Regions from separate parts of the Actinospica acidiphila genome, predicted to be linked through region 2. Evidence: riboswitches for the same ligand, from Rfam matches in the RefSeq annotation. Region 2 holds a riboswitch; the other holds the start of a gene.
The links. Region 2 has a riboswitch for glycine ahead of gcvT (glycine cleavage system aminomethyltransferase GcvT). Riboswitches for the same ligand answer to the same signal wherever they lie in the genome.
Positions count from the first base shown of each region.

Region 1: another riboswitch for glycine. It lies ahead of gcvP (aminomethyl-transferring glycine dehydrogenase); the one in region 2 lies ahead of gcvT (glycine cleavage system aminomethyltransferase GcvT).

Region 1 covers NZ_JABZEM010000002.1:6,359,109-6,374,946, forward strand. The annotation lists rRNA gene HXP48_RS28505 (23S ribosomal RNA) at 1-311, shown strand, start outside; rRNA gene rrf (5S ribosomal RNA) at 396-512, shown strand; gene HXP48_RS28515 (CDP-alcohol phosphatidyltransferase family protein) at 622-1,230, shown strand; gene HXP48_RS28520 (mannose-1-phosphate guanyltransferase) at 1,345-3,840, shown strand; gene HXP48_RS28525 (DUF881 domain-containing protein) at 3,951-4,853, shown strand; gene HXP48_RS28530 (small basic family protein) at 4,850-5,182, shown strand; gene HXP48_RS28535 (DUF881 domain-containing protein) at 5,188-6,216, shown strand; gene HXP48_RS36685 (FHA domain-containing protein) at 6,278-7,204, shown strand; gene ftsR (transcriptional regulator FtsR) at 7,244-7,984, shown strand; gene HXP48_RS28550 (bifunctional nuclease family protein) at 8,084-8,557, shown strand; gene HXP48_RS28555 (MerR family transcriptional regulator) at 8,745-9,428, shown strand; gene HXP48_RS28560 (DNA polymerase IV) at 9,494-10,894, shown strand; gene HXP48_RS28565 (PRC-barrel domain-containing protein) at 11,802-12,167, opposite strand; glycine riboswitch at 12,281-12,376, shown strand; gene gcvP (aminomethyl-transferring glycine dehydrogenase) at 12,551-15,439, shown strand; gene HXP48_RS28575 (ABC transporter ATP-binding protein) at 15,509-15,838, opposite strand, start outside.
Region 2 covers NZ_JABZEM010000002.1:2,270,909-2,286,746, reverse strand. The annotation lists gene HXP48_RS09850 (glycoside hydrolase family 25 protein) at 1-4, opposite strand, end outside; gene HXP48_RS09845 (L-serine ammonia-lyase) at 111-1,478, opposite strand; gene glyA (serine hydroxymethyltransferase) at 1,645-2,904, opposite strand; gene gcvH (glycine cleavage system protein GcvH) at 2,919-3,296, opposite strand; gene gcvT (glycine cleavage system aminomethyltransferase GcvT) at 3,420-4,538, opposite strand; glycine riboswitch at 4,574-4,696, opposite strand; glycine riboswitch at 4,697-4,797, opposite strand; gene HXP48_RS09825 (AAA family ATPase) at 5,021-5,689, shown strand; gene HXP48_RS09820 (enhanced serine sensitivity protein SseB) at 6,525-7,301, shown strand; gene HXP48_RS09815 (enhanced serine sensitivity protein SseB C-terminal domain-containing protein) at 7,408-8,190, shown strand; gene HXP48_RS09810 (ABC transporter substrate-binding protein) at 8,624-10,294, shown strand; gene HXP48_RS09805 (ABC transporter permease) at 10,402-11,406, shown strand; gene HXP48_RS09800 (ABC transporter permease) at 11,408-12,367, shown strand; gene HXP48_RS09795 (ABC transporter ATP-binding protein) at 12,374-13,375, shown strand; gene HXP48_RS09790 (ABC transporter ATP-binding protein) at 13,372-14,703, shown strand; gene HXP48_RS09785 (trimeric intracellular cation channel family protein) at 14,774-15,430, shown strand; gene HXP48_RS09780 (thioesterase family protein) at 15,490-15,838, shown strand, end outside.

The sequences.
Region 1 (15,838 bases), 4.1 Mb from region 2:
ACGTCGTGAGACAGTTCGGTCCCTATCCGCTGTGCGCGTAGGAGTCTTGAGAAGGGCTGTCCCTAGTACGAGAGGACCGGGACGGACGAACCTCTGGTGTGCCAGTTGTTCTGCCAAGGGCATGGCTGGTTGGCTACGTTCGGGAGGGATAACCGCTGAAAGCATCTAAGCGGGAAGCCTGCTTCGAGATGAGGACTCCCACCTCCTAGAGAGGGTAAGGCTCCCAGTAGACGACTGGGTTGATAGGCCGGATATGGAAGCACGGTAACGTGTGGAGTTGACCGGTACTAATAGGCCGAGGGCTTGTCCTCAGTTGCTCGCGTCCACTGTGTTGGTTCTGAAACCACGAACAACCCCATGTGCCACACATGGTGCGGTTGAGTGTTTCATAGTGTTTCGGTGGTCATAGCGTAGGGGAAACGCCCGGTTACATTCCGAACCCGGAAGCTAAGCCTTACAGCGCCGATGGTACTGCAGGGGGGACCCTGTGGGAGAGTAGGACGCCGCCGAACTCCTTTTACAGCTCCGGCTCTTGGGCTCCCCGCCCGAGAGCCGGAGCTTTTTTGCGTTGCGGTAGGGTCGGGGAGCATCGTAGAAACGTTTCCCACAGGAGGATCCCGGGTGGAGGTCCAGGAGACACGGGTCCAGACAGACCGTGTCCTCACCATCCCGAACGTGCTCAGCATGGCGCGGCTCGTCGGCGTACCCCTGTTTCTCTGGCTGATCCTGAGGCCGGAGTTCGGCGGACCGAAGAGCGACGGCTGGGCGCTCCTGGTGCTGGCCTTCAGCGGCGTCAGCGACTACCTGGACGGCAAGCTCGCCCGTCGGTGGAACCAGATCAGCAGCCTCGGCCGGCTGCTCGATCCCGCGGCCGACCGGCTGTACATTCTCTCGACCCTGGTCGGACTGACCTGGCGGGAGATCCTGCCGCTCTGGCTGACCTGCGTCCTGCTGGCCCGGGAGCTGGTCCTCCTGGTCATGGTGGGCATCCTGCGGCGCCACGGCTATCCGCCGCCGCAGGTGAACTTCCTGGGGAAGGCTGCGACCTTCAACTTGATGTATGCCTTCCCGTTGCTCCTGCTCAGTGACGGTAGTGGCTGGATCTCGTCACTCGCTGCAATTTTCGGCTGGGCGTTCGCCGGATGGGGTACAACCCTCTATTGGTGGGCAGGAGTGCTCTATGTGGTCCAAGTCCGCCGCTTGATCCGTGCGGACGCCATGGCCGATTGACTCGCTTCCTCACGCGCAACGTGGCGCGCGATGTCCCACGCTGAATATGTGTGTGGCAATCCGGACGGGTGAAGTCGGCCAGACCGTCGTCTCTTCGAGGAGGACGCTTCCGACATGAAGGCCGTCGTGATGGCCGGGGGCGAAGGCACCCGTCTTCGCCCCATGACCTCAAGCATGCCCAAGCCGCTCCTGCCGGTGGCCAACCGGCCGATCATGGAGCACGTTCTGCGGCTGCTCAAAAGGCACGGGCTCAACGAAACCGTTGTGACCGTCCAGTTCCTTGCCTCGCTGGTCAAGAACTACTTCGGTGACGGCGAGGAGCTCGGAATGGAGCTCACGTATGCGAATGAGGAGAAGCCACTCGGTACCGCCGGGAGTGTCAAGAACGCTGAGGAGGCACTGAAGGACGATGCCTTTCTCGTCATCTCCGGCGATGCCCTCACGGACTTCGACCTCACCGAGCTGATCAATTTCCACAAGGAAAAGGGCGCACTGGTCACGGTCTGCCTGACCCGCGTGCCCAACCCGCTGGAATTCGGCATCACCATCGTCGACGACGAGGGCAAGGTCGAGCGCTTCCTCGAGAAGCCGACGTGGGGCCAGGTCTTCTCCGACACGGTGAACACCGGCATCTACGTGATGGAACCCGAGGTGTTCGACTACGTCGAGCCCGACGTGCCCGTCGACTGGTCCGGCGACGTCTTCCCGCAGCTGATGAAGGAAGGCAAGCCGATCTACGGCTATGTCGCCGAGGGCTACTGGGAGGACGTCGGCACCCACGAGAGCTACGTCAAGGCGCAGGCCGACGTCCTCGAGGGCAAGGTCGACGTCGACATCGACGGGTTCGAGATGGCGCCCGGCGTCTGGGTCGCCGAGGGCGCCGAGGTGCACCCCGACGCCGTGCTCCGCGGCCCGCTGTACATCGGCGACTACGCCAAGGTCGAGGCCGGCGCGGAACTCCGCGAGCACACGGTCGTCGGCTCCAACGTCGTCGTCAAGAGCGGCGCCTTCCTGCACAAGGCCGTCGTGCACGACAACGTGTACGTCGGCCCGCACAGCAACCTGCGCGGCTGCGTCGTCGGCAAGAACACCGACATCATGCGCGCCGCCCGGATCGAGGACGGCGCCGTCATCGGCGACGAGTGCCTGATCGGTGAAGAATCGATCGTTCAGGGCAACGTGCGGGTCTACCCGTTCAAGACCATCGAGGCCGGCGCCTTCGTCAACACCTCGGTCATCTGGGAGTCCCGCGGCCAGGCGCACCTCTTCGGCGCGCGCGGCGTCTCCGGCATCCTGAACGTCGAGATCACGCCCGAGCTCGCCGTACGCCTCGCCGGCGCCTACGCGACGACCCTGAAGAAGGGCTCGACCGTCACCACGGCCCGCGACCACTCCCGAGGCGCCCGAGCCCTCAAGCGCGCGGTCATCTCAGCCCTCCAGGCCAGCGCCATCGACGTACGCGACCTGGAGAACGTGCCGCTGCCCGTGGCGCGGCAGCAGACCGCGCGGGGCAGCGCCGGCGGCATCATGATCCGCACCACGCCCGGCGTGCCCGACTCCGTCGACATCATGTTCTTCGACGGGCAGGGCGCCGACCTGTCGCAGGGCAGCCAGCGCAAGCTGGACCGCGTGTTCGCGCGGCAGGAGTACCGGCGTGCCTTCCCCGGCGAGATCGGTGACCTGCACTTCCCGGCGAGCGTCTTCGACTCCTACACCGGGTCGCTGCTGCGGAACGTCGACATCACCGGCATCGCCGAGGCCGGTCTGAAGGTCGTCGTCGACGCGTCCAACGGCAGCGCCGGCCTGGTGCTGCCCAGCCTGCTCGGCAAGCTGGGCGTCGACTCGCTGACCATCAACCCCGGTCTGGACGAGTCCCGGCCCACCGAGACGGCCGACATGCGCCGCGCCGGCCTGGTGCGGCTCGGGGAGATCGTGGCGTCCTCCGGCGCCGCCTTCGGCGTCCGCTTCGACCCCGTCGGCGAGCGGCTGTCGCTGGTCGACGAGAAGGGGCGGATCGTCGAGGACGACCGGGCGCTGCTCGTCATGCTCGACCTGGTCGCCTCCGAGCGGCGCAGCGGCCGTGTCGCCCTGCCGGTGACCACCACCCGCATCGCCGAGCAGGTGGCGGCGTACCACGGCACGCAGGTGGAGTGGACGACCACCTCGCCCGACGACCTCACCCGCGTCGGCGGTGAGGAAGGGACGATCTTCGGCGGCGACGGCAAGGGCGGCTTCATCGTCCCCGAGTTCAGCAGCGTCTACGACGGCACGGCCGCGTTCGTCCGGCTCATCGGGCTGGTCGCGCGCACGCAGCTCACGCTGAGCCAGATCGACGCCCGCATCCCGCGGGCGCACGTCCTCAAGCGGGACCTGGCGACCCCGTGGGCCGTCAAGGGCCTGGTCATGCGGCGCGTCGTCGAGGCGGCCGGTGACCGCTACGTCGACACCACCGACGGCGTGCGCGTGGTGGAGGCCGACGGGCGCTGGGTGATGGTGCTGCCCGACCCGGCAGAGGCCGTGACCCACCTGTGGGCCGAGGGACCCGACGACGCCTCCGCGCAGGCGCTGCTCGACGAGTGGTCGGCGGTCGTGGACAGCGCCGGCAGGTGAGCCTCCCGCAGTAGACACGACGACCGGCGGCGTGCCGGACGGAACCCCGGAAGGGGCCCGTCCGGCACGCCGCCGGGGTCGTTCGGAGGTCGGGGGCGCGGCGTGCGACTATGTGCGGCATGCCGCAGCAACCCCCCGTTCGGAGCACACCCGCGCGGCCCGCGCGCCCGGACGCGTCCATGTCGTTGATCACCAACGTGATGGACCACAGTCTCGACGACGGCTACGCGGAGGCCGCCGCCCGGAAGCGGAGCGAGGGGACCGTCGGCCTGCCGAGGACTCTGCGGGCGAAGCTCGGTCTGGCGGCGGGGCTCGTCCTCGCCGCGTGCGTGGTCACCGTCGGCGCGGCCCAGGCCCGGGTCGCCGCTCCGGTCGTCGCCAAGGAGCGCGAGGAGCTCATCGACCGTATCGACGAGGAGACCGCGGCCGCCGACCGGCTCGAGAAGAACGTCGACGAACTGCGCGAGGAGGTCGGCGCACGGCAGCGCGAGGCGCTGCGGGACAGCGGCGGCGACCGGTCGACGCTCCTGGGCATCCTCTCGGGCGCCACGCCCGTCCACGGACCGGGCGTGCGGCTCGTGGTCAACGACGCCGAGGACACCTCCTCCGGCGGCGACGGCGACGCCCGCTCCTCGTCCGGTTTCGCCGACACCGGCCGGGTCCGCGACCGTGATCTCCAGCGGGTGGTCAACGGGCTGTGGGAGTCGGGCGCGGAGGCCGTCTCGATCAACGGGCGGCGCTTGACCGCCCTGTCGGCGATCAGGGCCGCTGGAGACGCGATACTGGTCGACAACAAGCCGCTGGTGCCGCCATACACGGTGCTGGCGGTGGGGGACGGCCAAGAGCTGGGGGACCGGTTCCAGGACAGCGCCGACGGGGTGTATCTGCACGTCCTGCAGGAGAACTACGGGATCCGTACGGCCCTGTCCGTGGAGGACGACGTCCGGCTGCCCGCCGCACCGAGTGTGACCGTACGAACCGCACAGCCGATAACCGAGAAGGGCACATCGTGATCGCCGTACTGGGCCTCATTGTGGGAGTGGTGGCCGGCCTGTTGGTCCGGCCCGAGGTGCCGGCGGTCGTCGAGCCCTACTTGCCGATCGCCGTCGTCGCCGCGCTGGACGCCGTGTTCGGCGGTCTGCGGGCCATGCTCGACGGGATCTTCGACGACAAGGTCTTCGTGGTGTCGTTCCTGTCGAACGTCGTCGTGGCCGCGCTGATCGTCTTCCTCGGCGACAAACTCGGCGTCGGGGCGCAGCTGTCCACGGGTGTGGTGGTCGTCCTCGGCATCCGCATCTTCTCCAACGCCGCGGCGATCCGCCGCCATGTGTTCCGGGCGTGAGGCCGATGAGCGAGCGCGAACAGCCCGAGACGACGCGCCCGGCGGTCACCCCGCCGCGGTCCGCCCCCGACACGCCCGCGTCCACTCCCGACACGCCCGCGTCCGCACCCGAGGCGGCGCCGCCGGCCGGGCTGCGCCGGGAGCTCCCCGCGGAGGTGCCCCCGGCCGCCGCGCAGGCCGCGTCCGACAAGGCCGGTGCGGGCGGGACGCCCCGCCGGACACCCGCGCCCTCCGTGTCCCGACCGCACCAGGCGCCGCAGACGCCGCAGGCCTCCGCGACGCCCGCCTCCGACGAGCCGGGCGAGCCCGAGCTGACCGGTCGGCGACGGCTCGTCAACGGGCTGTGGCCGCCCCGCGTGACCCGCGCGCAACTCATCGTCGCCCTGCTGCTGTTCGGCCTCGGATTCGGCCTCGCCGTCCAGGTGGCCTCCACCAGCGACACCGACAGCGCGCTGCGCGGCGCGCGCCAAGAAGATCTTGTGCGCATCCTCGATGAACTCGACGACCGAACCGAGCGTCTTGAAGACGAGAAGCAGGGTCTCGAGAAGCAGCGGGAGGAGCTGGAGAACAGCTCCGACCAGGCCGAGGAGGCCCGCAGGCAGACGATCGAGAAGGAACGGCAACTCGGCGTCCTCGCAGGCACCGTGGCCGCGCAGGGGCCCGGCATCGAGATGACCATCGAGGACACGAAGGGGACGGTCGAGTCGGACATGCTGCTCGACGCCGTCCAGGAGCTGCGCGCCGCGGGCGCGGAGGCGATCCAGGTGAACGGGGTACGGGTGGTGGCCGGCACGTATCTGTCGGACGTGGACGGCGGAGTCTCCGTGGACGGGAACAAGATCAAGTCCCCGTATCGTTTCAAGGTCATCGGCAAGTCGCAGGACCTGGAACCGGCGCTCAACATCCCCGGAGGCGTGGTGCAGACGCTCGAGAAGGAACAGGCCACCGTTACCGTGGAGCGGTCGGACAAGATCGTTGTGGACGCCTTGCGAGCGCCGAAGCGGCCTGACTACGCTCGGTCGTCCTCCCAGTGAACCGGCGGTGCATGGGGGTTGTCCGGCCAGGGCATGAGGTTGCGGGGGGTCGGCGCACCGAATGGGTGGTGCGTGGTGGAAACTGTCTGGCGGAGGCGGACGTTGTGAAGATGTCCGGGTCGGCCAATGTGTTCAGTCAGGGTTCGTCCTGCCCCACGGGCGGGTCTGTTTCGGTCAAGGGGAATCGCCCGTGAAGTTGTTTGGGAAGTTGTTCGGCAAGAGCGCGCGGCGAGAGGACGGCGACAGCGCGACCGCTCGTCACCGCGCACAGCCCGGTGCGGAAGACCAGCGTCCGCTGTTCCGGGACGAGACGGGCGGGGCCTCCTTCGACCCTGCGCAGTCGGGCGGCATAGGTGCTGGACAGCCGTCGAGCCCAGGTGCGGGCGGAGGCCACTCCGGTCCGTACGCGTCCCACGCCCCCGGCGGGCAGCCGCGGCAGGAGGATCCGTCCATGTCGGCCCTGGTGTGTTCGAGGTGCGGCAACCGCAACGCGGAGAACAGCCGCTTCTGTTCCCACTGCGGTGCGCCGCTGAAGCCGGGCGTCACCCCGGAGCGCCCCTCCGAGACGACGTCCACGATCTCCATCTCCGGCCTCGAGGCCTACGACTCCGAGGCCACCGGCCAGCACCAGGCGCCGGCGCTCTCCCCGGAGGCGCAGGCCGCCGTCGACGCGCTGCCGGTGGGCTCCGCCCTGCTGGTCGTGCGCCGCGGACCGAACTCGGGCAGCCGCTTCCTGCTGGACGGCGACCTGACCACGGCCGGGCGTCACCCGCAGAGCGACATCTTCCTCGACGACGTGACGGTCTCCCGGCGCCACGTGGAGTTCCGCCGCAGCCCGGACGGCTCGTTCACGGTCGCCGACGTCGGCAGCCTGAACGGCACCTACGTCAACCGTGAGCGGATCGACCAGGTCGCCCTGTCCAACGGCGACGAGGTGCAGATCGGCAAGTACCGGCTGGTCTTCTACGCGAGCCAGCAGAACTACTGACGGCCCCCGGCCGTGGTCCGGGGACTCCAGGAAGGGTCGATGGTGCAGACACCGAGCGGCGGCGCCGGCAGCGGCGCCGCCGTCACGGACACCGGACTGCTGAGCATCGGTGCGGTGCTGAACGTGCTGCGCGAGGAGTTCCCCGAGGTCACCATCTCCAAGATCCGCTTCCTGGAGTCGGAAGGGCTCGTCGAGCCGCGCCGTACCCCGTCGGGGTACCGGAAGTTCAGCGCCGAGGACGTCGACCGCCTCGGCCATGTGCTGCGCATGCAGCGCGACCACTACCTGCCGCTCAAGGTCATCCGGGAGCACCTGGAGGCCATGGAGCGCGGCGAGGCCCCGCCCCTGCCGGCGCTGAGCCGTCCGGGTGACGGCGAGGACCCCGCCGACTGCGCCCCGGAGACGCCCGGCGCGGCCCGCATCGGGCGCTGCCAGCTGCTCGCCGCCGCCGGCGTGGACGAGCAGCGGCTCGCGGAGTGGGAGTCGTACGGACTGCTCGTCCCGGTTGGGGACGGGGTGTACGACGCGGAGGCGGTCACCGTCGCCGGGCTCCTCACGGAACTGGGGCGGTACGGGATCGAGCCCCGCCACCTGCGCGCCATGAAGGCGGCCGCCGATCGCGAGGCCGGACTGGTGGAGCAGGTCGTCGCGCCGCTGCGGCGCCACCGCAACCCGCAGACCAGGGCGCACGCCGAGGACCGCACCAGGGAACTGGCCGGGCTCACCATGAAGCTGCACGCGGCGCTGGTGCGCTCGGCGCTCGGGATGCGGGGGCCCTGAAGGTCTCGGGCCTCCGGGGAACAGCACAGCGCGGCCCGATCGGCCACCCGATCCGGGCCCGACTACCCAAACGTCCCGGGCACGGCCTAGGGTTGCTGTGTGAACGAGCTCGATGTCGTAGGTGTCCGGGTCGAAATGCCCTCCAACCAACCGATCGTGCTGTTGCGTGAAGTGGGCGGCGACCGCTACCTCCCCATCTGGATCGGCCCAGGGGAGGCGACGGCCATCGCCTTCGCCCAGCAGGGCATGGCGCCCGCACGGCCGCTGACCCACGACCTGTTCAAGGACGTGCTGGAGGCCGTGGGACAGGAGCTCACGGAAGTGCGCATCACCGACCTGCGGGAAGGCGTGTTCTACGCGGAGCTGGTCTTCGCCAGCGGTGTCGAGGTGAGCGCCCGTCCCTCCGACGCCATAGCACTTGCCCTGCGCACGGGAACGCCGATCTACGGAAGCGACACGGTGCTGGACGACGCCGGCATCGCGATTCCGGACGAGCAGGAGGACGAGGTGGAGAAGTTCCGCGAGTTCCTCGACCAGATCTCACCCGAGGACTTCGGGACCAGCAACCAGTGAGCCGTTTCCCGGGGTGCCGCGTCGGCGGCGTCTCGCGCCGAGGACATTCGGCTAGCCTTTCCCCGCGACGGGGCACGGGAAACCACTCTCAGGGTGATTATCACTCGGCGTGCCGAGTGTGGCGATCGTTGACGCACCCTTGGTGACTGCCTACCGTCGAGGAGGCAGGTCAAGGACGGAGGTCGGCGTGAGAAGCAGCGGCGACGGTACGGCTGGGGGTGCCCCCGGACGCGTTTTCGGGGCGGGCGGGCCGTATCCTCCCCAGAGCTTTCCGCCCCGCTCGGGCGGGGGCCATCCCGCGCGTGACGGTGCGATCGATCCCGCTCCGCAGCGGCCGACGGCTGTGCCGGGTGGTGGAGGGGCGGTGGCCATGGCGTCCGAGGAGATCGGCTATCGGGGGCCCACGGCCTGCGCCGCGGCCGGCATCACCTACCGCCAGCTCGACTACTGGGCGCGTACAGGGCTGGTCGAGCCGAGCGTGCGCCCCGCCCACGGGTCCGGCACGCAGCGGCTGTACAGCTTCCGCGACGTCGTCGTGCTGAAGATCGTGAAGCGGTTCCTGGACACCGGCGTGTCCCTGCAGAACATCCGCACCGCCGTCCAGCACCTGCGTGAGCGGGGGTTCGACGACCTGGAGCGCATGACGCTGATGAGCGACGGCGCCACGGTCTACGAGTGCACGTCGCCCGACGAGGTCCACGCCCTGCTCCAGGGCGGCCAGGGCGTCTTCGGCATCGCCGTGGGCGTGGTGTGGCGGGACGTCGAGAGCGCCCTGTCGCAGCTGCACGGCGAGCGGGTCGACACGGGGGAGACCCTCATCGGCCACAACCCGATGGACGAGCTGGCCCGGCGTAGGAACCGCGCGGTCTGAGCCCGCGCCGCGCGGGGCCCGGCCCGGCGAGGACGTTGTCAGTGGCGTAGGGCAGCATCGGAGATGTGAGATCCGCTCCCACGATCCTGCATCTCGACATGGATGCCTTCTACGCCTCGGTGGAGCAGGCGTCCAAGCCGAGTCTGCGCGGCAAGGCCGTGATCGTGGGCGGACTCGGACCCCGCGGTGTGGTCGCCACCGCCTCCTACGAGGCGCGCGTCCATGGCGTCCACTCCGCGATGCCCATGTCCCAGGCCCGGCGGCTCGCGCCGAACGCCGCGTATCTGGTGCCCAGGTTCGCGCTGTACCGCTCGATCAGCGACCAGGTGATGGCGCTGCTGCGCGCCCTGTCACCCCTGGTGGAGCCGCTCAGCCTCGACGAGGCGTTCGTCGACCTGGAGGCCGGGGGCACGGCGTGGGACGAGCGGTCGGCGCGGCTGGTCGGCGCGAAGCTGCGCGCGGACATCCGCGCGGTCACCGGACTGACGGGCTCCGTGGGGCTCGCCGCCTCCAAGATGCTGGCGAAGATCGCGTCGGAGGAGGCCAAGCCGGACGGGCTGGTCGTCATCCGGCCCGGCACCGAGCGGGAGATGCTCGCACCGATGTCCGTGCGGACCCTCCCGGGGGTCGGGCCCGCCACCGGCGACCATCTGCGGCGGGCCGGCATCCACACGGTCGGTGAGATCGCCGAGGCGGGCGAGGACGAGCTGGTGCGGCTGCTGGGCAAGGCCCACGGGCACGCGCTGTACGCGATGGCGCTGGCCCGCGACGACCGGCCCGTCGTCGCCGAGCGCGAGACCAAGTCGGTGTCCGTCGAGGACACGTACGACGTGGACATCCACGACCGGGTGCGGGTCGGCCTCGAGGTGCAACGGCTCGCCGACCGCTGTGTGCGCCGCCTGCGGGGCGCGGGGCTGTCCGGACGCACGATCGTGCTGAAGGTACGGCGGTACGACTTCTCCACGCTGACCCGGTCCGAGACGCTGCGCGGCCCCACCGACGACCTGGCCGTCGTCCGGGAGGCGGCGGCGCGGCTGCTGGACTCGGTGGACACCACGGGTGGCGTACGGCTGCTCGGCGTCGGGGTCAGCGGGCTGGCCGACTACACGCAGGAGGATCTGTTCGCCCAGGCGGCTGGCGGTGCGGGGGAGGAGGCCGCCGACGGCGAGGAGCCCGAGCCCGCGCCCGAGCCGCGCCCGGAGGTCCCGGTGGAGCGGCGCTGGTCCGCGGGCCACGACGTCCGGCACACCGAGTACGGGCACGGATGGGTGCAGGGCAGCGGCCTCGGCCGGGTGACGGTCCGCTTCGAGACACCCGGCTCGGCGCCGGGCCGCGTGAAGACGTTCCGCGTCGACGACCCGGCGTTGGAGGCAGCGGATCCGCTGCCGCTGGTGGAGACGCCACCGGACCTCCCCGAGCCGATGCGACCACCGGAGACGCCTCCGCCTCGTCCTCTGGAAGCGTGACGGCGCGGGCGGGGCCCGCGCCGGGGAGGCGTGACGCCGAGCGGCGCGGGCACGCCGCCCCTGGCCGCCGCGCCGCGCGACGGCCGCCCCACGACAGCGCCGGCCGGATGCCCAGAGAGGCCAGCACCTGCGGAGGTCGGGCAGGGGTCGGCCCTTGTTGCTGCTGTCCCGTGGGCGACCGGATGCGGGTGCCTACGGGCCCGGCTGGCTGCGGGAGGCGACGGCGCTGCATGGGCGGTCGGCTCCGCTGAGGAGCCGGCATTTGCGGAGGTCGGGCCGGAGATCTCGCTGTTGTGCTGCTCCGGCTGGCTGCGCGAGGTCGGTCGGCGGCATGGACGGTCGGCTCCCCTGCGGAGCCGGCACTCGCGGAGCCGCTGCTCACGGCCCTACCGCGGGGCGGGCGTGGACAAGCGCCGGCTCACCGCGTGAGGGCGGCCGCGTGACGTGGTCGGCGGGCTTGCCTCTGGAGCCGGCCTTCGGAGAGGTCGGGCCCGGAAGCTCGCCGTGCTGCCGCTGTCCCGCGGGCGGCCGGATGGCGGCGTCTACGGGGCTCGGCTCGCCACCGCGCGTGCGAGACGGCCCACCGCAGCTCGCGCCCCTCGCGGTGAACCGCGAGACACCGCCGGCGGACGGAGCTGCGCTGTTCCCGGCGATGCGTTGCGGGCCGGTGGTGATCGCCGTGCCTGGGCCGGGCGGCCAGAGCCGGGGCTGTGGGCCGGACGCCGGGTCCCGGGCCGACGGTGGAGCCGGGGCCGGGCGCCGTCAGCCGGTCGAGCCGGGGCCGGGGGCCGTCAGCCTGTCGGGTGGTGGAGGCGGGGCCGGAGGCTGGCGCGTGGGTCGGCGGGGCGGCCGGGGTGCGGGGTGGTGGGACCGGCGGTTGTCGGAGGCGCCGGCCCCGTCGTGTCGGTTACTCCTGGCCCGCCAGTTTGCCGAAGTCGTGGTCCGGGAGCGGGGGAGGGGCGCCCACGTCCAGGCCGTAGTGGTGGTACAGCTGGAGCTCCTGCTCCGGGGACAGGTGGCGGCCGACGCCGAAGTCCGGCGCGTCCTTGATGAGGGACCGTTCGAACGGCACGTGCAGGGCCCCGTCGATCAGCTCGCTGGGTTCCAGGGGCACGAAGGCGTCCCGGCTGAACAGGCCGGTGCGTATCGCGGCCCACTCCGGCACACCGGTGGCGTCGTCGAGGTAGACCTCGTCGATCGTGCCGATGCGGGTGCCGTTGCGGTCGTACGCCTTGCGGCCGATGAGGTGGCGCGGGTCGATGTCGGTCTGCACGGGCCCTCCACTCGTAGCAAACTCATCCGATAGCACTACAGAAAGGCACAATCGGCGGAACGGCCACTCGAAGGCCGGGGTCCGGACCTCGCTGGTACGCTGGCAACGGCCGCTGACCCCGTGCGGGAGAGTCCTCCAGGCACCACCGGAGGCGCCGAAGGAGCAAATCCTCCCCGGAATCTCTCAGGCACACGTACCGCACGGACGAGGTCACTCTGGAAAGCAGGGCGGGTGTCGACGGCTTCCGCTCTCACCGACGGTGAAAACCGGACCGCCAGCGGCGTCCCGGTGAAACTCTCAGGTTGAGATGACAGAGGGGGAGGCCGTCCGGGCACCTGCGCCGTGGTGCCCTCGAAGGTCGTTCGGACCAGGAGGCCTCCTCAATGACTGCCCCCCGTACCCCGCTCTCCGAGCTCGAACAGGGAATCCCCTTCGAGCAGCGCCACATCGGCCCCGACCACGAGGCCCGGGCGAAGATGCTGGCCCAGGTGGGCTACGGCTCGCTCGACGAGCTGACCGCCGCCGCCGTGCCCGACGTCATCAAGAACGCCGACGCGCTGGACCTGCCCGGCGCCCGCAGCGAGGCCGAGGTGCTCGCCGAACTGCGCGGCCTCGCCGACCGCAACCAGGTCCTCGGCTCCATGATCGGCCTGGGCTACTACGGCACGTTCACCCCGCCGGTCATCCTGCGCAACGTCATGGAGAACCCCGCCTGGTACACGGCCTACACGCCGTACCAGCCGGAGATCTCGCAGGGCCGGCTCGAGGCGCTGCTGAACTTCCAGACGATGGTCGCCGAGCTCACCGGTCTGCCGACCTCCGGCGCCTCCCTGCTGGACGAGGGCACCGCCGCCGCCGAGGCGATGGCGCTGTCCCGGCGCATGGGCAAGAACAAGAAGGGCCTGTTCCTGGTCGACGCGGACGCCCTGCCGCAGACGATCGCCGTGATCGAGACGCGTGCCGAGCCGACCGGCGTCGAGGTGGTCGTCGCCGACCTGAGCGACGGCATCCCCGCCGACCTCGACGGCCGTGACATCAACGGCGTCCTGATCCAGTACCCGGGCGCGTCCGGCGCCGTCCGCGACATCAAGCCCGTCATCGACCAGGCGCACGAGCGCGGCGCGCTCGTCACCGTCGCCGCCGACCTGCTCGCCCTCACCCTGCTGAAGTCCCCCGGCGAGCTGGGCGCGGACATCGCGGTGGGCACCACGCAGCGCTTCGGCGTCCCCATGGGCTTCGGCGGACCGCACGCCGGCTACATGGCCGTCCAGGACAAGATGGCCCGCAGCCTGCCCGGCCGCCTCGTGGGCGTCTCCGTCGACGCCGACGGCCACAAGGCGTACCGCCTGGCGCTGCAGACGCGTGAGCAGCACATCCGCCGTGAGAAGGCCACCAGCAACATCTGCACCGCGCAGGTGCTGCTCGCCGTCATGGCCGGCATGTACGCCGTCTACCACGGCCCCGAGGGCCTGCGGACCATCGCCCGCCGCACCCACCGCTACGCCGCGATCCTCGCCGAGGGCCTGCGCTCCGGCGGCGCGGAGGTCGTCCACGGCTCCTTCTTCGACACCCTCACCGTGCGGGTCGCCGGCCGGGCCGCCGAGGTCGTCGCCGCCGCCCGCGACAACGGCGTCAACCTGCGCCTCGTCGACGCCGACACCGTCTCCGTCGCCTGCGACGAGACCACCACCCGCGACCAGCTCGCCGCCGTGTGGCGCGCCTTCGGCGTCGAGGCCGACGTCGAGTCCCTGGACGCCGCCGCGCGGGAGGACGCCCTGCCGGACGCGCTGCTGCGCACCGACGACTACCTCACCCACCCGGTCTTCCACCAGCACCGCTCCGAGACGGCCATGCTGCGCTACCTGCGCCGCCTCGCCGACCGCGACTACGCGCTGGACCGCGGCATGATCCCGCTGGGCTCCTGCACCATGAAGCTCAACGCGACCACCGAGATGGAGCCGGTCACCTGGCCCGAGTTCGGCCAACTGCACCCGTTCGTCCCGGCCGAGCAGGCCGAGGGCTACCTCACGCTCATCCGCGAGCTGGAGGAACGTCTCGCCGAGGTCACCGGCTACGACAAGGTGTCCCTCCAGCCCAACGCCGGCTCCCAGGGCGAGCTGGCCGGCCTGCTCGCCGTCCGCGGCTACCACCGCGCCAACGGCGACGAGCAGCGCACCGTCTGCCTCATCCCGTCCTCCGCGCACGGCACCAACGCCGCGTCCGCCGTGATGGCCGGCATGAAGGTCGTCGTCGTCAAGACCGCCGAGAACGGCGAGGTCGACGTCGAGGACCTGCGCGCCAAGATCGAGCAGCACCGCGACGAGCTGGCCGTGCTGATGATCACCTACCCGTCGACGCACGGCGTCTTCGAGGAGCACGTCGCCGACATCTGCGCCCAGGTGCACGAGGCCGGCGGCCAGGTGTACGTCGACGGCGCCAACCTCAACGCCCTGGTCGGCCTGGCCAAGCCCGGCCACTTCGGCGGCGACGTCTCGCACCTGAACCTGCACAAGACGTTCTGCATCCCGCACGGCGGCGGCGGCCCCGGCGTCGGCCCGGTCGGCGTCCGCGCCCACCTCGCCCCGTACCTGCCGAACCACCCGCTGCAGCCGGAGGCCGGACCGGAGACGGGTGTCGGCCCCATCTCGGCCGCCCCGTGGGGCTCGGCGGGCATCCTGCCCATCTCCTGGGCGTACGTCCGCCTCATGGGCGGCGAGGGCCTGAAGCGCGCCACGCAGGTGGCCGTGCTCAGCGCCAACTACATCGCCAAGCGCCTCGAGCCGCACTACCCGGTGCTCTACACCGGCCCCGGCGGGCTCGTCGCGCACGAGTGCATCATCGACCTGCGCCCGCTCACCAAGGCGACCGGCGTGACCGTCGACGACGTGGCCAAGCGCCTCATCGACTACGGCTTCCACGCGCCGACGATGTCCTTCCCGGTGGCCGGCACGCTGATGATCGAGCCCACCGAGTCCGAGGACCTCATCGAGCTCGACCGGTTCTGCGAGGCGATGATCGCCATCCGCGCCGAGATCGAGAAGGCCGGCGCCGGGGAGTGGCCCGCCGACGACAACCCGCTGCGCAACGCCCCGCACACGGCGTCCGTGCTCGGCGGGGAGTGGGCGCACGCCTACACCCGCGAGGAGGCCGTGTTCCCCGGCGAGGTGAACGCCGCCGACAAGTACTGGCCGCCGGTGCGCCGCATCGACCAGGCCTACGGCGACCGCAACCTGGTCTGCTCCTGCCCCCCGCTGGACGCGTACGAGGACTGACCCCCGCGGAAGTGAAGGGGCCCCGCCCGGGCGATCCGGGCGGGGCCCCTCCGCGTGTCCGTGGGCGTGTCAGGCGGGGTAGGCGTGCGTCTGCGTGGCCTTCACCGCCGCCCAGACGGCTGAGCCGGGGTGCAGGCCCAGTTCCGCCACGGCGACGGCGGTGAGGTCGGCGGCCAGGGACAGGTCGCCCGTCAGCTCGACGCGGATCTGGTCACCGTGGCTCTCCAGCCCCGCCACCTCGCAGCGCCACAGGTTGCGCGCGCTGGAGCCGGTGGGCCGGTCCCGGTACAGGGTGACCGCGCCGGGCGGGAACGCGACGAACGCGGGCCCCGACAGGTCCTCCGTCGTGCTCACCTCAGGTCCCGCGTCGAGCCGTACGGTGTGGCCGTCCGCCCGGCC
Region 2 (15,838 bases):
GCATGCAGGTTCTCCCGTGTGGTGCTGTGGGGGGACGGGACTTGATGGTTCCCCGTTTCAACCTGCTTGACGCAAAGCCCTGTTCAGCGAGGCGTTTCCCGGCGTCCGGTTCAGCACTCGATGATGTTCACCGCGAGCCCGCCCCGCGCGGTCTCCTTGTACTTCACCGACATGTCCGCCCCGGTCTCCTTCATGGTCTTGATGACCTTGTCCAGGGACACCTTGTGCGAGCCGTCGCCGCGCATCGCCATCCGGGCGGCGGTCACCGCCTTGACGGCGGCCATGCCGTTGCGCTCGATGCACGGGATCTGCACCAGGCCGCCGACCGGGTCGCAGGTCAGCCCCAGGTTGTGCTCCATGCCGATCTCGGCCGCGTTCTCCACCTGCTCCGGGGAACCGCCCAGCACCTCCGCGAGCGCGCCCGCCGCCATCGAGCAGGCGGAGCCCACCTCGCCCTGGCAGCCGACCTCGGCGCCGGAGATGGAGGCGTTCTCCTTGAAGAGCATGCCGATGGCGCCCGCCGCGAGCAGGAAGCGGACCACGCCCTCCTCGTCGGCGCCCGGCACGAAGTTCATGTAGTAGTGCAGGACCGCCGGGATGATGCCCGCCGCGCCGTTCGTCGGAGCGGTGACGACCCGGCCGCCGGCCGCGTTCTCCTCGTTCACCGCCATCGCGTAGAGGGTGATCCACTCCATCGCGAGCGCCTGCGGGTCCCCCTCGGAGCGCAGCTTGCGGGCGGTGGTGGCGGCCCGGCGGCGGACCTTCAGGCCGCCCGGCAGAATGCCCTCGCGGGTCATGCCCCGCTCCACGCAGGCCCGCATCACGCGCCAGATCTCCAGCAGCCCTTCGCGGATCTCCTCCTCGGTCCGCCAGGCGCGCTCGTTCTCCAGCATCAGCGCGGAGATCGACAGGCCGGTCTCCTTGGTGAGGCGGAGCAGCTCGTCACCGGTGCGGAAGGGGTACTTCAGGACGGTGTCGTCCAGCACGATGCGGTCCGCGCCCACGGCGTCCTCGTCGACGACGAAACCGCCGCCGACCGAGTAGTACGTCTTGGCCAGCAGCTCCGCGCCGGAGGAGTCGTACGCCCACAGGGTCATGCCGTTGGCGTGGTAGGGCAGCGCCTTGCGGCGGTGCAGCACCAGGTCGTCGTCGTAGGAGAAGCCGATCTCGTGCTCGCCGAGCAGCCGGATCCGGCCGCCGTCCTTGATCTTCTCCACGCGCTCGTCGGCCGACTCGACGTCCACCGTGCGCGGCGAGTCGCCCTCAAGGCCGAGCAGCACCGCCTTGGGCGTGCCGTGGCCGTGTCCGGTGGCGCCCAGGGAGCCGTACAGCTCCGCCCGCACGGAGGCGACGGAGTCCAGGAGGTCCTCGTTGCGCAGCCGCCGGGCGAACATGCGGGCCGCCCGCATCGGGCCGACCGTGTGCGAGCTGGACGGGCCGATGCCGATCGAGAACAGGTCGAAGACCGAGATGGCCACGGGAGGACTCCTCAGGGTTCGGCGGACGACGCTGTCCACCGGGGGAAGGGCGGTTCACTGGGTCGGGCGGGGTGCTGAATCGTTCATGCGCTGCATGGTGCGGGGCACCGCGCCCACCGACCCAGTGTGCGCGATGCCCCGTGTGTCCGTGAAAAAGCGGACGGTATTACCGCAGACCGGGGTACAGCGGGTGCTTCGCGGCCAGCGCCGCGACCCGGCCCCGGAGCGCCTCGGCGTCGTACGACGGCTTCAGCGCCTCGGCGATCACGTCCGCGACCTCGGCGAAGTCCTCGGCCGTGAAGCCGCGGGTGGCGAGGGCGGGCGTGCCGATGCGCAGACCCGAGGTGACCATCGGAGGCCGCGGGTCGTTCGGGATCGCGTTCCGGTTGACGGTGATGCCGACCTCGTGCAGCCGGTCCTCGGCCTGCTGGCCGTCCAGCTCCGAGTTCCGCAGGTCCACCAGGACGAGGTGCACGTCCGTGCCGCCGGACAGCACGTCCACGCCCACGGCCTTCACGTCGTCCCGCACCAGACGCTCGGCCAGGATGCGGGCGCCCTCCAGGGTGCGGCGCTGGCGCTCCTTGAACTCCTCCGAGGCGCACACCTTGAAGGCGACGGCCTTGGCGGCGACCACGTGCTCCAGCGGACCGCCCTGCTGGCCCGGGAACACCGCGGAGTTGATCTTCTTGGCCAGCTCGGCCGTGGAGAGGATCACACCGCCGCGCGGACCGCCGAGGGTCTTGTGCGTGGTGGTCGTCACGACGTGGGCGTGCGGCACCGGGTTCGGGTGCAGGCCCGCGGCGACCAGACCGGCGAAGTGCGCCATGTCGACCATCAGGTACGCGCCGACCTCGTCCGCGATCCGGCGGAACGCGGCGAAGTCCAGCTGACGCGGGTACGCCGACCAGCCGGCGACGATCAGCTTCGGCTTGTTCTCCTTGGCGAGACGCTCGACCTCGGCCATGTCGACCTGGCCGTCGTCGCCCACGTGGTACGCGACCACGTTGTAGAGCTTGCCGGAGAAGTTGATCTTCATTCCGTGGGTCAGGTGCCCGCCGTGCGCGAGGTTCAGACCCATGATCGTGTCACCCGGCTTGAGCAGGGCGAACATGGCGGCCGCGTTGGCCTGGGCGCCCGAGTGCGGCTGGACGTTGGCGTGCTCGGCGCCGAACAGTTCCTTCACCCGGTCGATGGCGATCTGCTCGATCACGTCGACGTGCTCGCAGCCGCCGTAGTAGCGGCGGCCGGGGTAGCCCTCGGCGTACTTGTTGGTCAGGACCGAGCCCTGGGCCTCCATGACCGCGACCGGGGCGAAGTTCTCCGAGGCGATCATCTCGAGGGTGGACTGCTGCCGGTGCAGCTCGGCGTCGACCGCGGCGGCGACCGCCGGGTCGAGCTCGTGCAGGGGCGTGTTCAGAAGCGACATGCGGATCCGGCTCCTCAGCCCGCGGTGAACGCGTCGTACTCGGCGGCGGACAGCAGGTCGGCCGGCTCGTCGGTGATCCGCACCTTGAACAGCCAGCCGCCCTCGAAGGGGGCCGAGTTCACGAGCGCCGGGTCGTTCACCACGTCCTCGTTGACCTCGGTGACCTCGCCGGAGACGGGGGAGTACAGGTCGCTGACGGACTTGGTGGACTCCAGCTCGCCGCAGGTCTCGCCCGCGCTCACCGTGTCACCGACCTCGGGGAGCTGGACGAAGACCACGTCGCCGAGCGCGTTGGCCGCGTGCTCCGTGATGCCGACCGTCGACACGCCGTCCTCGGCGGCCGACAGCCACTCGTGCTCCTTGCTGTAGCGCAGCTGCTGGGGGTTGCTCATGGCCTGAATTCTCCTGTACGCGGGAAACTGCTGATGACGGGGAGGGCGCGGGACGCGGCCGGACGGGTGGCACACCCGGGCCACGGACGCGCGGGGACGGCCCGGAGGCTGCCTACGACGGTGTCACTTCTGCCGCTTGTAGAACGGCAGCGCCACGACGTCGTACGGCTCGTGGCTGCCGCGGATGTCCACACCGACGCCCTCGGCGCCCGGCTCCGCGTGGGCGGCGTCGACGTAGGCCATGGCGATCGGCTTCCCCAGGGTGGGGGAGGGGGCGCCGGAGGTGACCTCGCCGATCCGCTCGCCGCCGGCGACCACCGCGTACCCGGCGCGCGGCACCCGGCGGCCGTGGGCGACCAGGCCGACCAGGACGCGCGGCGGGTTCTTCGCGGCGCGCTCCGCGGCCTCGGCGAGGGCGGCGCGGCCCACGAAGTCGCCCTCCTTCTCGAACTTCACCACCCGGCCGAGACCGGCGTCGAAGGGCGTGAGGGAGGTGCTCAGCTCGTTGCCGTACAGCGGCATGCCCGCCTCGAGGCGGAGCGTGTCCCGGCAGGACAGACCGCACGGGACCAGCCCGTGGCCCTCACCCGCCTTGGTCAGCGCCTGCCACAGCTCCACGGCGTGCTCCGGCTTCACGAACAGCTCGAAGCCGTCCTCGCCGGTGTAGCCGGTGCGGGCGATCAGCGCGGGGACCCCGGCCACGGTGCCCGGCAGGCCGGCGTAGTACTTCAGGCCGTCCAGGTCGGCGTCGGTGAGGGAGCGCAGGATCGCCGGAGACTCGGGGCCCTGCACGGCCAGCAGCGCGTAGGCGTCGCGGTCGTCGCGCACCTCGGCGTCGAAGCCCGCGGCCCGCTCGGTCAGCGCGTCCAGGACCACTTGGGCGTTGGAGGCGTTGGCCACGACCATGTACTCGGTGTCGCCCAGCCGGTAGACGATCAGGTCGTCCAGGATGCCGCCGTCCTCACGGCAGATCATGGTGTAGCGGGCGCGGCCCGGCTTCACCCCCGAGATGTTGCCGACCAGCGCGAAGTCCAGCAGCGCGGCGGCCTGCGGGCCGGTGACCGTGATCTCGCCCATGTGCGAGAGGTCGAACAGGCCGGCCCTCGTGCGCACGGCGTTGTGCTCGTCCCGCTCGGAGCCGTAGCGCAGGGGCATGTCCCAGCCGGCGAAGTCGGTCATCGTCGCGCCGAGCGACCGATGCAGGGCATCGAGCGCGGTGCGGCGGGGTTCGTTACTGCTCATCGGTCGGTCTCCCAGGGGCATGACAGCGAGGTCGTTCCTCCCCATCTGTCATCGGAACCTGAGAGGTTCGCCATGACCACCGGTGACACGGCGATCAGGACTTGCACCTTGGGTGGGGCCCCGGAGCACTGCCACGGCGGCCCGCTTTTCAGATGTGCCTCGCCCGCGCGGTAACGGTGCCTGAGAGATTCAAGGGAGGGACTTGCTCCTTCGGCGCCCCGGCGGCACACGGTGCCGGGGACTCTCCCGCGCGGATTCAAACGGCCGGTATGCAGTTGGCGCGCACATCATTGCACGCATCGGGGGACACCGGCAGGGGGACCCTTGCCGGGCGTGCACCGCTCGTGCAGGCTCGGTCACAGGGAGCTGTGACAGGCCTGTAGCGGTATGAGCACGCAACCGCGAGCGACCTGGCATTACCTTCTCTTTACACGCTGCGGGGATCGGACACCGTATCCGGCCCCAGGGGGAGGACGACCACGGTGAACAGGCCCACGGCGTACGCCGCCACCACAGGCGTGGCGCTGCCGCGGCAGCACGCCCACCGGGCCGGCGGCGCCCGTGACACGGCGCCCGCCGCCCTCGTCCAGGACCTGCGCGCCCGCTCCGGACGCAGCCCCCGCGCCCTGCTCTTCGGCCCCCGTGACCTCGTCGTCGTCACCGGACTGCCCGGCAGCGGCAAGTCCACGCTGATGCGGCGCACGGTGCACGAGGACCGCGTCGACTCCCAGGACGCCCGTGACCGCTGGGACCGCCGCATGCCCCGCCTCCTGCCGTACGCGGTCTACCGCCCGCTGGTCCGGCTCGCCCACTACGCGGGACTGCGCCGCGTGCTGCGCTCAGGCCGGCCCGTCGTCGTGCACGACTGCGGCACCCAGGCCTGGGTACGGCGCTGGCTGGCCCGCGAGGCCCGCCGCCGCGGGGCCGCACTGCATCTGCTGCTCCTCGACGTCCCGCCCGAGGAGGCACTGGCCGGGCAGTTGGAGCGCGGCCGGGGCGTCTCGCGCTACGCCTTCCGCCGCCACCGCACGGCGTGCGGACGGCTGCTCGACGCGGTGGAGTCAGGACGCGTGCCGGAGGGCTGCGCCTCGGCGGTGCTCGTCGACCGGGACGCGGCGAACGCCTTGCGGCGCATCGGCTTCACCGGCTGACTGGCCGACGCACGTCTGGTGGGGGGCCGGCTCCGCCGGCTGATCGAAACGCCGTACGTCCGCTGCCGGGTCGGCTCCACCGGCCGACCGGCAGGCGCACGCCCCGCGTCGGGCCGGCTTCACCGGGCTGATCGAGCGGCGTATGTCCGGTGCACCGGGGCGGTGGCACCGGCTGGCGGGTCGGCGCACGTCCTGTGCCGGGTCGGCTTCCACGGCCGACCGGCAGGCGTACGCCCCGCGTCGGGCCGGCTTCGGCGGCTGGCGGGTCAGCGCACGTCCGGTGCGGGGGCGGCGGCACCCGCTGATCGATGGCGCACGTCCTGTGCCGGGCCGGCTGACCGGCAGGCGCACGCCCCGCATCGAGCAGGCTTCACCGGTTGACGGGTCGGCGCATGCCTTGTGCCGGGGCGGTGGCATCGGCTGACCGGACGGCGCACGTCCTGTGCGGGGTCGGCTTCGCCGGTCGACGGGTCGGCGTACGCCCCGCGTCGGGCCGGCTTCACCGCCTGGCGGGTCGGAGCCTTGCGCCGGGGCGGTGGCATCGGCTGACGGTCGGCGCACGTCCTGCGTCAGGCCGGTTTCACCGGCTGGCGGGTCGGCGCACGCCCTGTGCGGGGTCGGCTTCGCCGGCTGGCGGGTCGGCGCACGTCCTGTGCCGGGTCGGCTTCGCCGGCGGACGGGCCGGCGCACGTCATGTGCGGGGTCGGCTTCGCCGGTCGACGGGGCGGTGCACGTGCCGGGGCGGTTCCGCCGGCCGACCGGACGGCGAGCGCCCCGCGCGGGACCGGCTAGCCTTTCCGCCAAGCAGTGGCATCAGGCAGACGGTGGGCGACAGATGGACTTCCCGGCGGACAACCCGGAGCGGACGCACTTCCACCCGCACGGCGGGTGGCCCGGCAACGAACTGGAGGAGGCGCTCTCCGCCTCCCTCGGCGTCCCCTCGGCGGGAGCCCGCATCGTCGAGGTCCTCGGCCGCAGCTTCGTGTGGGTGCCCCTGCCCAACGGGGGCGGTCCGCACAGCGGCCCCCTCGACCTGCCCACCATGGAGTTGGACGGCCAGGCGTACGTGCCGGTCTTCAGCTCCGAGGAGCAGTTCCGTCAGGTCGTCGGCGCCCACATGGGCTGCACCATCGCCCCCGCCGTGGAGTTCGCCCGCGGACTGCCGCCGCAGGCCGGCATCGTGGTCAACCCGGGCGGCACGGTCGCCGTCCCGCTGCCGCCGGCCGCGGTGGCCGAGCTGTGCCGGGCGGGGCGCACCCCGCTCGACGGCGCCGCGAGCGGCGGCCGGGTCCGGCTGTTCGAACCGGACTGGCAGGACGACCCGGTGGACTTCCTCGCCGCCGCCTCGCAGGAGTTCGACGCCCTCGGCGTGGTGGCGACCGCCCGCCGCTGCCTGGCCGCCGTCGAGACGGCCGACCCCGTGCTGTTCGTCGGCGTGGAGCTGCTGCACTGGGAGGGCGACCCGCGCGCGCTGCCCCTGGACGCCCTCGGCCGGGCGCTGGGCCGCAGCCCCGCCCGCTGGCCGGTCAACCTCGTCGTCCTCGACGTGGCCCAGGACCCGGTCGCCGACTGGCTGCGCGCCAAGGTCCGCCCCTTCTACCAGCGTGCCTGACGCGCCGCCGCCCCGTCTTCCGCGCACTGACCGCAGACCGCCGGAGGCCGTCGGCATAAGCTAGGGAGCATTGGCCGGAAGGGTGTTGTACGGAGGGGCGATACAAGTGAGCGCTGGCACCGCGGCGGCCGGACAGGTCGAGCACATGCTGCGCCAGGTGACGCCCGGGCGTTACGACGCCTACGAGGCCTTGCTGCGCGCCCTCGCCACCCCCTCGTCCGGCAGGGTCTGGATGCTGCTCTGGCACGGCCAGGCCGGCTCGCCCGACGCCCAGTACGGGACCATGGAGGTCGACGGGCACGGCTACGCGCCCTGCGTGACCTCCGCCCAGGAGCTGTCCGCCAGCGGCTGGAACCGCTCGTACGAGGTGGTCGACGGGCTCGAGGTGGCCCGCGCGCTCTACCTGGACCGCCACGGCCTCTGGCTCAACCCGCACGCGCCCGGCGGCGGCGTCGGCATCCCCTGGCTCGACCTGCGCCGCATCGCCGGCGGACTCGACCAGCAGCCCGCGGGACCGCTGCAGCTGTCCGAACCGGCCATCGAGATCCCGCAGTTCTACGCTCTCCTCGCGCAGAACGCCCACCGCACCCCGGCCGTGCGCGCGCTGCGCCGCGCCTGGGTGCAGCCCGCGCTGGGCGCCCCGTACCTCGCCATCGGCCTGGACGTGTACGACACCTCGCCGCCCGCCGTGGAGTCGGTGCGGCAGATGATGCGGCAGTCGCTGCCCGCGGTGCCCGACGGTCTGCCGGTCTCCACCGTCGCCCTGTCCGACGAGCACGACCCGGTCGCGATGTGGCTGCGCGTCAACGGGCGTCCGTTCTACGACCGTGAGGCGCACGCCCCGGCCCCCGCCGCGGGCTACGGCTATCCGCCCGCGCACCACCTCTGACCGGTACGTCTTCCCGAGGCCCCCGGCGCGGCACCCCCGCCGCCGAGGGCCTCGCGCGTGGTGACGCAGCGTCACGGTGTCCAGCATGTGGACACTGGAGGTGGGTGTGGCGCCCGTCCTGGGGCCGTCCACAGCTGATCCCATGTCAGATTCTGTCGGATGCGGTCAGCTACCTCACGCTGACCCCCTGTCACCTGCGGTTTCACCGCGCCTTCACGCCATCCGAGCCCGAATGGGCGGCACTTGGGGCGTCGTCGTTTGTGTCGCCGGTGTTAAATCATCGCGCGAAGATGCCGGAACAGTCCCTTATGTCGACTGTTCAGATCTCAGGTAGGTATCACCGCTATCCGGACTGTTCCTGACTCACTGCGAACGTCTGTAGTGTTCGGCCGGTCAAGATGCATCCACATAGCGGACCCGGAGTGGCCCCAGTATGCGCATATTCAAGACCCGAGCCGTTCGGGCGATCACGGCCGCGGTCGCGGTCGGCCTGATCGCCACGGGCTGCGCCAGCGAGCGGGACAGTGACAACGAGAGCGGCGGCAAGAAGGACACCTTCGTGTTCGCCGGTGCGGGCGACCCGGGATCCCTGGACCCTGCCCTCGCGAGCGACGGTGAAACCTTCCGCGTGACCCGCCAGGCGTTCGAGGCCCTCCTCGAGCACGAGTCGGGCGGCACCAAGCTGGTCGGCGGCCTCGCCGAGACCTGGTCGAGCAACGACGCGGGCACCGTCTGGACCTTCAACCTCCGCAAGGGCGTGAAGTTCCACGACGGCGAGGCGTTCAACGCCGCCGCGGTCTGCGCCAACTACGACCACTGGTTCAACTGGAAGGGCACCTACCAGTCGAGCGCGGTCTCCTACTACTGGCAGACCATCATGGGCGGGTTCGCGAAGAACGAGGACCCGGAGACGCCCGAGGCGAACTACAAGAGCTGCACCGCGAAGGACGAGAACACCGCCGTCATCGAGGTCAAGCAGCCCTCCGCCAACCTCCCCGGCGGCTTCTCGCTGAACGCCCTCGCCATCCACTCGCCGAAGGCGATCAAGGAGTACGAGAAGCAGGAGGCGACCGCCAAGGGCGACGCCATCACGTACCCCAAGTACAGCCAGGAGGCCGGCACGGTCGCCGGTACCGGCCCGTACAAGATCGTCAAGTGGAACAAGGGCAACAAGGAAGTCACCCTCGAGCGCTTCGACGACTACTGGGGCGACAAGGCCAAGATCAAGAACCTGGTCTTCCGCACGATCGACACCGAGGAGGGCCGCCGCCAGGCGCTCCAGGCCGGTGACATCGACGGCTACGACCTCGTCGCTCCGGCCGACGTCAAGACCCTCGAGAACGAGGGCTACGTCGTCCCGACCCGTGGCGTCTTCAACCTCTTCTACGTGGGCATGAGCCAGTCGGCCAACCCCGCCCTGAAGAAGAAGGAGGTCCGCCAGGCGATCGCGCAGGCGATCGACAAGGAGAACCTGGTCAAGACCCAGCTGCCCGAGGGCGGCAAGGTGGCCGACCAGTTCATGCCGGACACCATCGCGGGCTACTCCAAGAACGTCACCAAGTACCCGTACGACCCCAACGCGTCCAAGGCGCTGCTGAAGAAGGCCGGCGCGCAGAACCTGACCATCGAGTTCTGCTACCCGACCGAGGTCACCCGCCCGTACATGCCTGCCCCGCAGGACCTGTTCGAGCTGATGAAGGCCGACCTGGAGAAGGCCGGCATCAAGGTCAAGCCGAAGGCCATGAAGTGGGCCCCGGACTACCTGGACGCCACCGAGGCCGGCTCCTGCGCCCTGCACATGCTCGGCTGGACCGGTGACTTCAACGACGGCTACAACTTCATCGGCACCTGGTTCGCCGGGTTCGACAAGCAGTGGGGCTTCAAGGACAAGAAGGTCTTCGACGCGGTGAACGCCGGCTCGAAGATGGGCAAGGCCGACGAGCGCACCGCGGCCTACGAGAAGGCCAACGAGGTCATCATGGACTACCTGCCCGGCGTCCCGATCTCGTCGTCCCCGCCGGCCATCGCCTTCGGCAAGAACGTCAACCCGCCGAACGTGTCGCCGCTGACGCAGGAAGTCTTCGCCGAAGCCTCCTTCAAGTAGGCGTACCGGCAGGAAATCGATCACGGGGTGGTCCGCCCGGCCGTCGCAACTCGGCGGCCGGGCGGGTCCGTTCATGTAAGACAACACGCAAGAAAGGGGCAAGCGGGGTGCTGCGTCTCGTCGTACGAAGACTGCTCCAGCTCATACCCACGCTGCTCGGCCTGTCGGTTCTGCTCTTCCTGTGGCTCGACCGGCTGCCCGGTGGACCCGCCTCAGCGATCCTGGGGGAGAGGGCCACCGAGGCCGAAGTGGCGCGCATCAACCGTGCGCTCGGGCTGGACCAGCCCATTTACGTCCAGTACTGGCGCTTCCTCAAGCGCATCTTCCAGGGCGACCTGGGAACCTCCGTCCAGACCGGGCAGCCCGTCACGGACGAGTTCTTCCTCCGGTTCCCGGCGACGGTGGAGCTGTCCCTGCTGGCCATGCTCATCGCCGTGGCGATCGGCATCCCCCTCGGTTACCTCGCCGCCCGCAAGCGCGGCGGCTGGCTCGACGTCGGCGCGGTCTCCGGCTCCCTCGTGGGCATCTGCATCCCCGTCTTCTTCCTCGGTCTCATCCTCAAGGAAGTCCTCGCCGTGAAGCTGGGCTTCTTCCCCAGCTACGGACGCATGGACACCGGCATCAACGCCACCGACGTGACCGGCTTCGCCGTCCTGGACGGTGTGCTCACCGGCGAGTTCGACGCCTCGTGGAACGCGATCCACCATCTGATCCTCCCGGCCGTCACCCTCGCCTCCATCCCGCTCGCGGTCATCGTCCGCATGACCCGCGCCAGCGTGCTCGAGGTGCAGGACGAGGACTACGTGCGCACCGCCCAGGCCAAGGGGCTCAAGAGCAGCGTCGTCCGCGGCCGTCACGTGCTGCGCAACGCGCTGCTGCCCGTGATCACGTCGGTCGGTCTGCTCACCGGCTCCCTGCTGTCCGGGGCCGTCCTCACCGAGTCCGTGTTCTCGTTCAACGGCATCGGCAACTTCATCAAGACGTCGATCGACGGCCGTGACTACCCGGTGCTGGTCGGGTTCATCATGTTCATCGCGATGGTGTACGTCCTGATCAACCTGCTGGTGGACCTGGCGTACAGCATCATCGACCCGAGAGTGCGGGTGCACTGACATGGCTGTCGCCACCAAGTCCGAGAAGATCCAGCGTCTCGCGGAACTGACGGCCGTCAGCGAGACCAGCACCGGCGCCAGCCTCTGGCGGGAGGCCTTCCGTCGGCTGAAGTCCAGCAAGATGGCGATCGTCGGCGCCGTCATCATCGTCGCGTTCGTGCTCGTCGCCGTCGTCGGGCCGTTCCTCGCGCCCTACTCGCCGAGCGCGCAGACCTGGCGCAACGAGGTCTTCCCCAACCAGGGCAAGTTCGTCGGGGCCCGCGACGGCAACTGGTTCGGCCTCGACCACCTCGGCCGCGACCTGTTCTCCCGCATGCTCGTCGGCGCCCGCCAGACGCTCCTCGTCGGCATCGTCGCCACGCTGATCGGCCTGGTCGCCGGCTTCCTGATCGGCATCGTCTCCGGCGCCGCGGCCACCCTCGGCGGCGACACCGGACGGCGCGTCGACTCCGTCATCATGCGCTTCATCGACATGATGCTGGCCCTGCCGTCGCTGCTGCTGGCCGTGTCCATCGCCGCCGTCATGGGGCAGTCGCTCACCACCGTGATGATCGCGGTGGGTGTGGTCCAGGTGCCGGTCTTCGCCCGCCTGCTGCGCGGCTCGATGCTGGCCCAGGGCAACGCGGACTACGTGCTCGCGGCCCAGTCCCTGGGCGTGCGCAAGCGGCGCATCGTGCTCTCGCAGATCCTGCCCAACTCGCTCAGCCCGGTGATCGTGCAGGCCACGCTCTCCCTGGCCACGGCGATCATCGAGGCGGCCGCCCTGTCCTACCTGGGCCTCGGCAACCCCGACCCGGCGATCCCCGAGTGGGGCGTCATGCTCGCCCAGGCGCAGCGCTTCTTCAGCTACGCCCCCGCGATGGCGGTCTACCCCGCCGTCGGCATCATCATCACCGCCCTCGGCTTCACCCTCCTCGGCGAGGCCATGCGGGAAGCCCTCGACCCGAAGCTGAGGGGCTGAACCACCATGTCTCTGCTCACTGTCGACGAACTGACCGTCACCTTCGGCGGCCGCGGCCGCAAGGAGTCCCGGGCGGTCGACGGCATCTCCTTCGAGGTCGACCAGGGCCAGGTCGTGGGCCTGGTCGGCGAGTCCGGCTGCGGCAAGTCCGTCACCTCCCTGGCCCTGATGGGCCTGCTGCCCTCGAAGGGCCTCACCATCGGCGGCCGTGCCGAGTTCGACGGCACGGACCTGTTCACGATGAGTCCCTCCGCCCGCCGCGACCTGCGCGGCAGCGAGATGGCGATGATCTTCCAGGACCCGCTGTCCTCGCTGAACCCGGTCGTCCCGATCGGCGTGCAGGTCACCGAGATCCTGGAGCGCCACCGCGGGATGAAGGGGGAGGCCGCCCGCAAGGAGGCCGCCCACCTGCTGGACCGGGTCGGCATCCCCGACCCCACCCGGCGGCTCAAGGAGTACCCGCACCAGCTGTCCGGCGGCATGCGCCAGCGCGCGCTGATCGCCATGGCGGTGGCCTGCGCCCCGCGTCTGCTCATCGCGGACGAGCCCACCACGGCGCTCGACGTGACGATCCAGGCGCAGATCCTGGAGCTGCTCAAGGAGCTCGTGGACCAGGAGGGTACCGCCCTGCTGATGATCACCCACGACCTCGGTGTGGTCGCCGGCCTCTGCGACCAGGTCAACGTGCTCTACGCGGGCAAGGTCGTGGAGTCCGCCGGACGCCGCGAGCTGTTCGCCCACCCCACCCACCCCTACGCGCACGGACTGCTGGGCTCCATCCCGCGGCTCGACGCGCCCCGGGGCGAGCCGCTCAACCCCATCCGCGGCTCGATCAACGACCGCATCGCCTGGGCCGACGGCTGCGCCTTCGCGCCCCGCTGCGACCGGTACGAGATGGGCTGCCTGACCGGCACCCCGCAACTCGGCGAGCCCCGCGCGGCCGGTCACCAGGTGCGGTGCGTCAACCCCGTACTCGACGACGCGAAGGCCGAGGAGGTCCCCGCATGAGCCTGCTCGAACTGGACGGCGTCAAGGTCCACTTCCCCATCAAGAAGGGCGTCCTGGTCGACCGCACGGTCGGCCACGTGTACGCCGTGGACGGGGTGTCGCTGAAGGTCGAGGCCGGCGAGACCTACGGCCTGGTGGGCGAGTCCGGCTGCGGCAAGACCACCCTCGGGCGGTCGGTGCTGCGGCTGGTCGACATCACCGAGGGCTCGGTCGTCCTCGACGGCACCGACCTGGCGAAGCTGCCCGGCGAGGAGATGCGCCGCTTCCGGCGCCGGCTCCAGATGGTCTTCCAGGACCCGCTGGGCTCGCTCAACCCGCGGCAGAACATCGAGTCGATCCTGTCCGAGGGCATGATCGCCCACGGCATCGGCAAGGACCAGGAGGAGCGCCGGGAGAAGATCAAGGCCATCCTCGACAAGGTCGGCCTGCCCTCCAACGCGCTCGCCCGCTACCCGCACGAGTTCTCCGGCGGTCAGCGGCAGCGCATCGGCATCGCCCGCGCCCTCGTCCTCGAACCGGACGTGATCATCTGCGACGAGCCGGTCTCCGCGCTCGACGTGTCGGTGCAGGCCCAGGTCATCAACCTGCTGGAGGAGCTCCAGCAGGAACTCGGCTTGACCTACCTGGTGATCGCCCACGACCTCGCGGTGGTCCGGCACATCTCCGACACCATCGGCGTGATGTACCTGGGCTCGCTGGTCGAGGAGGCGCCGAGCGACGCGCTCTACGCCGAGCCGAAGCACCCGTACACCAAGGCCCTGATGTCGGCCGTGCCGGTGCCGGACCCGGAGGTGGAGGACAAGCGCGAGCGCATCCTGCTCACCGGTGACCTGCCCTCGCCGGCCAACCCGCCGAGCGGCTGCCGGTTCCACACCCGCTGCCCGTGGGCCCAGGCCGAGCGCTGTGCGACCGAGCGTCCCCAGCTGCGGGACGTCGGCGGCGGCCACCGGGTGGCGTGCCACTACGCGGAGGACATCGCGTCCGGGAAGCTCTCGCTGAACCAGGGCGAGGTGGTCTCGGCGACCCGCGAGGGCGTCGAGGACAACCCGGAGACGGACACTCCGGCCGAGGACACTCCGGCCGAAGACGCCCCGGCCAAGGTCCCGGCGCAGGCGGAGAAGCCCGCGAAGGACGCCCCGGTCGCCGAGGCCGACAAGGCCTCCGACGCCGACAAGGCCTCCGAGGCGGAGAAGCCGGCCAAGGCGGACAAGCCCGCCCAGGCGGAGAAGCCGGCCGACGGCGACAAGGCATCCGAGGCCGAGAAGCCTGCCAAGGCCGAGAAGCCTGCCGAGGCCGAGAAGGTCACCAAGGCCGACGAGGCTGTGTAACGGCGCACCCGAATGAAGCCCTCGCCTTGCTTTGCAAGGCGAGGGCTTCATTCTGCGCCACAATATGCAAGTGCTTCAGCAACTCTTCAGCCCGTCCGTCCTCCACACGCTCGATCTGATCGGCATCTTCGTCTTCGCCATCTCCGGCGCCCTGCTGGCCGTCCGGAAGAACTTCGACGTGTTCGGGATCGCCGTGCTGGCCGAGATCACCGCTCTCGGCGGCGGTCTCTTCCGCGACCTGATCATCGGCGCCGTCCCGCCTGCCGCCTTCACGGACCTGGGGTACTTCGTCACCCCGCTGCTGGCCACCGTCCTCGTCTTCTTCCTGCACCCGCACGTCGAGCGGATCCAGGTCGCCGTCAACGTCTTCGACGCGGCGGGCCTCGGCCTCTTCTGCGTCGTCGGCACGACGAAGGCGTACGACTACGGGCTCGGCCTCACCGCGTCCGCCTGTCTGGGCCTGGCCACGGCGGTCGGCGGCGGTGTGCTGCGGGACGTGCTCGCCAACGAGGTGCCCTCGCTGCTGCGCTGGGACCGCGACCTGTACGCGGTGCCGGCGATCGTCGGCGCGGCCATGGTCGCCCTCTGTCTGCGCTTCGACGTGCTGAACCCGTTGACCAGCACGACCGCGGCCGTCACCGCCTTCATGCTGCGGCTGCTGGCGATGCGCTTCCACTGGCGTGCGCCCCGCGCCTGGCACCGGCGTTCGACGGTCAGTGAGGAGTGAGCGAAGCCGGCGGGCGAGCAAAGCTACCGCTTAGTATTATCTTCTTGTACTGTTCACCCATGCCAGAAGCAGCCTCCGCCCAGGCCACCCGGGCCGTCATCGGTGACAGTGAGTTCGACCGCGACACCGCGCTCACCCAGCGGGAACCCGGCGTCTACGACATCGACCTCTCCGCCGGCTGGACGATCATCAACGCCGTCAACGGCGGGTACCTGCTGGCCGTCCTGGGCCGCGCCCTCGCGGACGCGCTGCCGCACTCCAACCCCTTCACGGTCTCCGCGCACTACCTGACGGCCTCCCAGCCGGGCCCGGCGGTCGTCCGCACCGAGACCGTCCGCACCGGGCGCACGCTCTCCACCGGCCAGGCGTCCCTCTTCCAGCGCGACGAGCAGGGCAACGAGGTCGAGC